3 regions of the Streptomyces sp. NPDC058195 genome follow, and region 1 is predicted to be linked to each of the others. Evidence: riboswitches for the same ligand, from Rfam matches in the RefSeq annotation. Region 1 holds a riboswitch; each other region holds the start of a gene.

Region 1 (2,191 bases):
CAGCGCGCCATGCAATCCTGACGTCTTCCGCAGGTCAAGAGGTGTTCACCTACGGAATCCGTTGTTCCAGCAACCTTCTTCGACGATTTGACGTGAACTGGGTAGGAGGCGTCCGGAGATCGGCGGTGCGGGAACCGAAGGGGGGACGGACGGAAAATTTCGCCCGTGTCCAGCATCCGGCGCGCGGGCGGGGCCCATGGGTCGCGCATTCGCCGCCCCGGTGCCAGCCTGGATGCATGGCTTGGGCGTCGTGGACGACTTGTGGTGTGTTCTCCGGGCACGGTGGCGTGCTGACGGAGGAGGTCGGAGTCCTGTCCGGGGACCTGACGGTGCACACGACCTGGGCCGAGGACACGGCCCAGATCACGGTGCAGTACTCGGGGGCGATCGACTGGTTCACCATGGCGGGCAGCCCCGTGGCGTGCTGTTCGGAGGAGGACAGCCGCCGCCTGCACGAAGCCGCGGTGCGGGCGGTGCGGAACGGGGCGGCGGCCACCGTGCCGCTCCCGCCCCGCGCCGAACCGGAGCAGGCGGCGGGATCCGCCCCGGAGTGACCGGGGTCAGTAGGCGCCGTTGACGTTGTCGATGGAACCGTACCGGTCGGCGGCGTAGTTGCACGCCGCGGCGATGTTGGCGACGGGGTCGAAGCTGTCCGTCGATGTGCCGGGCACGTGGTAGGCGAGGAACGTCGGGTCGATGATCTGGAGCAGGCCCTTGGACGGGGTTCCGGCGGCGGCGTTGGAGTCCCAGTTGTTGACGGCGAGCGGGTTGCCGGAGGACTCGCGCATGATGTTGCGGTGGATTCCCTCGTAGCTGCCGGGGATGCTGTGCTCGGCCATGACGGCGAGCGATTCCTTGATCCAGCCGTCCAGATCGTCCGTGTAGGCCGCGGGCTGCGCGGCGGTCGCGGTGATGGCCTGCGGGGCCGGTGCCGCCGAGGCGGCCTGGGCACCGAGCAGCGGCAGCAGCAGCGCGGCCACTCCCGTGCCCATGCCTATGAAGCCCCTGGTCAGCGAGGTGGCGGTGCGTCGACGGCGCGTACCGGTGAAGGTCATGGTGGTTCCTCTCCGTCGCCTGCGAGGTGAGCTGTCGGGTTCGGGCTGGAGCTGCCCGGCCGCGCGAGAGCGCGGCTTCACCCCGAGCCGCCCGGTGTCCGGACCGGCGACGTACCTGGGTTCCCCGCTCCTGCCGTACACGAGTGGTCGGAATGGGCCGGACAGCGGCAGGATTCGGCGTTCCGCCCGGATTGAGGGAGACCGTAGGCGAGGGAAGCCGAAGCGGACAAGACCCTATTTTCCGCAGGTAGTTCGCATACAAGATCAAGAAGCCGAATTCCCCGTAACCCACCTCACACCGACCGGGCCCGGCCCTTGCGGGAAAAGGGTTCCGGAGCGCGCGGCACCGTCACCACGGGCAGGGTGTGACTCGCGCCACGGAATAACGAAAGAGGCATTCCGCATCCGGCTCCACGCACCTCCCCCGCAGGTCGGCGGACGTTGCCAACCCAGCTCCCCGCCGTTATGGTTTTCACGTCCTGTTGTCTCCGATAGAGGTGGACGTTGCGCATCTGAGGTCCGCGAACACCACGCCGTACGGCATCCCGCCGTACGCACGTCACGTTGCCGCAGTGCTTCCGCACTGCCCGTGACCTCGCGTGGATGCGACCTCGGTGCATGAGCCGTCCCTCGATCTCCAGGACCGCCGTACCTTTTCTCCGCCGCCCGGTCGCGTGGTGCTCGCATACGAATCCCCCCTTCATTGCGACCCGCGACTGCGAGGAAAACCATGGCGACACCCACCGCCCCCAGCGCCTCTCTCACCTGCTCGGCCCTGACCTTCCGCTGGCCGGACGGCACCACGGTCTTCGACGGGCTCTCGCTGAGCATCGGCCGCGGCCGGATCGGACTCGTCGGCAACAACGGTGCCGGCAAGTCCACTCTGCTGCGGCTGCTCACCGGGCAGCTGCGCCCGTCCGAAGGCTCGGTGACCATCGGCGGCAGCCTCGCGTACCTGCCGCAGAACATCACTCTCGACACCACCCTGCGGGTGGACGTCGCGCTCGGCATCGCGAAGCGGCGCGAGGCGCTGCGGGCCATCGAGTCCGGAGATGTCGACGAGAAGCACTTCGAGACGGTCGGCGACGACTGGGACGTCGAGGAAAGGGCCCTGGCGACCCTGGGCTCGCTCGGCC
Region 2 (2,191 bases), on a different contig from region 1:
CCACCGAGCGGAGGGAGGCCGGAAAGGAGGGCGCCCCGGTCCGGTGCGCACGGGGGGATGCGCGCCGGACCGGGGCGGCCGGGGAGGAGAGAGTCCCTGTTACTTCGTCAGGTGCAGCTGCTGACCCGGGTAGATCAGGTCGGCGTCCTTGACGATGTCCTCGTTCAGCTCGAACAGCCGCTGCCAGCCGCCCTTGACGCCGTTCTCGGCGGCGATCTTGCTCAGCGAGTCGCCGGTGACGACCTTGTACTCGCCGTCACCCCTCTTGACCTTCTCGCCGGTCGGGGTGGTGACGGTCTTCTTCGACTCGGCACGCGGGGCCTCGGTGCGGTCCGAGCGGGAGGCGGCGGGGGCCTCGGTGCGCTCGGCCGGCTTCGGCTGCGCCTGCTTCTTCGGGGCGGCGCTCTGCTGCTCGGAGGCGCCGGAACCGGCGGTCGAGCCGGAGGAGGAGTTCGAGGACGAACCGGTGTCGACACCCGGGTCGACACCGTCGTTGGTCAGGCCGCCGGCACCGGCACAGCCCCAGGCACCGGGGCCCTGCATGTCGAGGAGGCGCTCGGCGGTGGCGATCTGCTGGGCCTTGGTGGCCAGGTCGGCGCGCGAGGCGTACTGGAGGCCACCGGCGGCGGCCCAGCTGGACTGCGAGAACTGCAGGCCGCCGTAGTAGCCGTTGCCGGTGTTGATGGACCAGTTGCCACCGGACTCGCACTGGGCAACAGCGTCCCAGGTGGCGACGGAGGCGGCGGAGGCGCTGGTCGCGCCCATCAGCGGCACGGCGACGGCGGCACCGGCGACACCGGCGAGCGTGGCGATGCGGACGACCTTGGACGGGCGGCGGTGCTTGCCCTTGCTGGAAAGCAGCATGGAACTTCTCCTCACCGACGCCTACGAGGTGAGCTGTCGGGTTCGGGCCGAGTGAGTTGCCCGGTCGCACGTCCTAGCGCGCGACTTCACCCCAAGCCTGATCCGATACGTCGTCCCGACGTCCCGGACCCGGCGGCTTACCTGGGTCCCCCGCTCCTGCCTACGGCGCTGTACGCGTCTGTTTTCCCTTCGACCGACGGCAGGATTCGGCGTGACGGTCGACGGGGCCCGCGGTGCGAGCGATTCCGACCGTAAACATACGCAAGCCCTACATTCAAAGGTGGACACATCGGACAATCAGTCCGTACTTGCATCTGAAGAATTACTGTTTTCGCAGGTGAGGGCCACCAGGAAGGGCCACCGGAACGCGACACGCCGGAAGACGCAAAGAGACCCATGTCTCACTTACACATAAGCGGACATAGGCCCCTGAACTGCCCCGATTTTCGGGGCGCTTTTAGGCGATTACCGGACCGTCACCGGACCGCTCCTACTCGGCCTTGGCGTCGAGATCGAGGCTCTGGCCAGGCAGGATGAGGTCCGGATCGGAGCCGACGACGCTCCTGTTCGCCTCGTAGAGCGCGGACCACCCACCGGGAACCTTCTGTGCATCAGCAATCGTCCAGAGGTTGTCGCCGGGCCGGACGGTGTACGTGCCGTCGGTGACCTGATCGGCCGTATCGCGCGCGTCGCCACCGCCGCGCGAGGCGTGCCGGCCGGACTCGCGGTGACCGCCGTTCGCGCCACGGCCCTCCTCGGCGGCCGGGGTGCCGCGGTGCCGCCCGCCCGTACCGTCGGCCGAATCGGGCGAAGCGGAGGCGTCCCGGGGGGCGCGTGAGGGTGCGTCGGACGGCGCACCGGACGGGGTGGCCGAAGGCGAGGACTCCGCGTCCGGCGTGTCCGCCCCTTCGCCCTTCGCCTTCCCCGGGCGCTTGCCGCTGTTCCCGGACGAGCCGTCAGCACCGTCCACCGCGTCCACGCCCTCCCAGGCGCTTCGGGGCGGCGTGGCCCCGTCGGACGGGTCACCCTGCTCGTTCCCGGGCGGTGTCACCGTCCCGGCCGGGTCGCCGACGGGGGCGGTGCCGGGGTCGACGCCGGGCAGCGAGCCGCCCGGCGCCAGGCCGGAGATGACCGCACAGCTGGGCCAGGCCTTCGGCCCCCGGTCCCCCAGGACCTTCTCGGCCACCGCTATCTGCTGGGCCCGGCTGGCGAGGTCGGCGCGCTCCGCGTAGGCCTCACCGCCGTACGACTTCCAGGTCTCCGGCGAGAACTGGAGACCGCCGTAGAAGCCGTTGCCGAAGTCGGCGCTCCACGCACCGCCGCTCTC
Region 3 (2,191 bases), on a different contig from region 1:
GCTCTTCGTGGCCGCTCCGCTGATCGCGGCCCCGTTCTTCTCGCTCGCCAGCACCATCCGCACCGGCCTCGCCGCGATGCTGGCGGTCATCGTGCTGCGGCTGTACAGCAGTACGTTGCCGGAGATCGTGCCGCTGATCGAACTGCTCACCCTGGCCACCGTCTCGGTCCTCGCGGTCGTGATCAACGGGGTGGTGCGGCGGAGCAACGAGCGGCTGGCCTCCGCGCGGTTCATCGCGGAGACGGCCATGCGCGCGGTGGTGCCCCAGCCGGCCGGACGGATCGGCGGGCTGCAGGTCGCGGCGCGGTACGAGGCGGCGCAGGCGGATGAGTACGTCGGCGGCGACCTGTTCGCCGTGGCGGACACCCCGCACGGGGTGCGGATGGTGGTCGGAGACGTACGGGGCAAGGGGCTGGGGGCCGTGGAGACGGTGGCGGTGGTCATCGGGGCGTTCCGCGAGGCGGCCGAGCGGGAGGGCTCCCTGGCGGAGGTGGCGGGGCGGCTGGAGCGGGCGCTGTCGCGGGAGGAGGCGCGACGGGGCGGCCTCGACGTGCTCGAAGGCTTCATCACCGCCGTACTGGCCGAGATCCCGGCCGGACTGTCCCGCGTGCGGATCGTCAACCGCGGGCATCCCGAGCCGATTCTGCTGCATCCGGACGGGGCGCTGGAGGTGCTGCGGCCTTCGGTGCCCGCGCTGCCGCTCGGCATGGGGCTGGGTGTGTGGCAGGAGCGGACGGACGAGTGGGACCTGCCGGACGGGACGACACTGCTCCTCTATACGGACGGCCTCTCCGAGGCGCGGAACGCCGAGGGGGTCTTCTACGACCCGGCGGCCCGGCTGCGCGGGCGGATCTTCCCGGGCCCGGAGGAGCTGCTCTCCGCGCTGACGGACGACGTACGCCTGCACACCGGTGGCGAGACGACCGACGACATGGCGCTGCTCGCGGTGGTGCGTCCCGGGCAAGGGCAGCCGGTCCGGCGCCGGACCGTGCCGATCGTGGGCGTGGAGAAGGAATGAGCGGTCCCGCGGCAATGCCACGGTGCGTAGTCGAGAGGCGCCGCTCCGCATAACATTTGACATAACGTCAGAAATGAGTTGGCGGCTGAGGGGCGGTCAAGTGGCCCTATTGGTCAGCTTATGTCCAGTAAAGTCCAGGCCAAAGACGTGAACGATCAGTGGGAACAGCTTGGAATGGAGCCCCGGTGTCTATTAACGTTCGATAACGCAGCGCGGTCGTCCCAGCCGTCATCAATGGCGGCGCCGTGCGCGAGCGCCGAATCCCGCAAGGGAACCGGGGAACCACCTCCATGGGGTGAATCGGACACCTGTGTCTCGTGAGAGGCAGAGGAGCCCGTAGGAGACCTTCCTGCTCCGAACCCGTCAGCTAACCCGGTAGGCGAGAAGGAAGGAAAGGAGTGCGCCCCCGTGGCGTCCAACAAGCCTGCCCCTGAAGCCCCTTCACGGTTCCACGGCGATAACGGCGATTACGGCACTGGCTACGGCACCGGCTACGGCGCCGGGCACACCGGTGAGTTCGCCCCCGACTTCCGCTCCGACACGGACAACGGCGAGGCCGAGCGCGGCTGGAGCGAGTGGAACCCCACGGAGGAGACGGTCCGCCCGGTGCGCGGCAGGCACCGTGTCGCCAAGCAGCGCACGGGACTCGCCCGCAGTTCCACGGTCCTGGGCGTCGGCGTCATAGCGGCGGTCGGTGCGGGTGGCATGGCCACCGCGCAGGGCAAGCCCCCGGTCTCCATCTCGGTGCCCGACGCGATCACGGAGAACCTTCCGGACGCCAAGTCCCTGCCCGGCGTGGGCTCCCTGTTCTCCGACGGTTCCGAGGCCGACAAGGCCGAGGCCGCCGCCACCGCCCCGCTCACCACCGCGGGTATCACCACCGCCGAGGCCGAGCAGGGCACCACGGACGCCGGTGAGGCACTGCGCGCCCGCATCCTCCAGCAGGCCGAGCAGCAGCAGGACGCGGCCGCCGCCGAGGCCAAGGCCGCCGAGGAGAAGGCCGCCGCCGAGCAGGCCGCCGCCGAGGCGAAGAAGCAGCAGGACGCGGCCGAGGCCAAGGCCGCCGCCGAGAAGAAGAAGGCGGAGGAAGCGGCCAAGAAGAAGGCGGAGGCCGTGCGGCTGGCCAAGCTCGCCGCCAGCTACTCCCTCCCGACCTTCTCGTACACGATCACC

Evidence for each region. Region 1 has a riboswitch for cyclic di-AMP ahead of ACFVWY_RS10720 (transglycosylase SLT domain-containing protein). Riboswitches for the same ligand answer to the same signal wherever they lie in the genome.
Region 2: it holds a riboswitch for cyclic di-AMP, as region 1 does, so the genes downstream of both, ACFVWY_RS31120 (transglycosylase family protein) here and ACFVWY_RS10720 (transglycosylase SLT domain-containing protein) in region 1, are expected to answer to the same signal.
Region 3: it holds a riboswitch for cyclic di-AMP, as region 1 does, so the genes downstream of both, ACFVWY_RS26065 (M23 family metallopeptidase) here and ACFVWY_RS10720 (transglycosylase SLT domain-containing protein) in region 1, are expected to answer to the same signal.

What each region holds. Positions count from the first base shown of each region.
Region 1 covers NZ_JBHVVM010000006.1:266,216-268,406, reverse strand. The annotation lists gene ACFVWY_RS10725 (hypothetical protein) at 237-554, shown strand; gene ACFVWY_RS10720 (transglycosylase SLT domain-containing protein) at 561-992, opposite strand; cyclic di-AMP (ydaO/yuaA leader) riboswitch at 1,059-1,224, opposite strand; gene ACFVWY_RS10715 (ABC-F family ATP-binding cassette domain-containing protein) at 1,786-2,191, shown strand, end outside.
Region 2 covers NZ_JBHVVM010000034.1:55,082-57,272, forward strand. The annotation lists gene ACFVWY_RS31120 (transglycosylase family protein) at 100-864, opposite strand; cyclic di-AMP (ydaO/yuaA leader) riboswitch at 868-1,042, opposite strand; gene ACFVWY_RS31125 (transglycosylase family protein) at 1,355-2,191, opposite strand, start outside.
Region 3 covers NZ_JBHVVM010000024.1:20,182-22,372, reverse strand. The annotation lists gene ACFVWY_RS26070 (PP2C family protein-serine/threonine phosphatase) at 1-1,018, shown strand, start outside; cyclic di-AMP (ydaO/yuaA leader) riboswitch at 1,263-1,415, shown strand; gene ACFVWY_RS26065 (M23 family metallopeptidase) at 1,427-2,191, shown strand, end outside.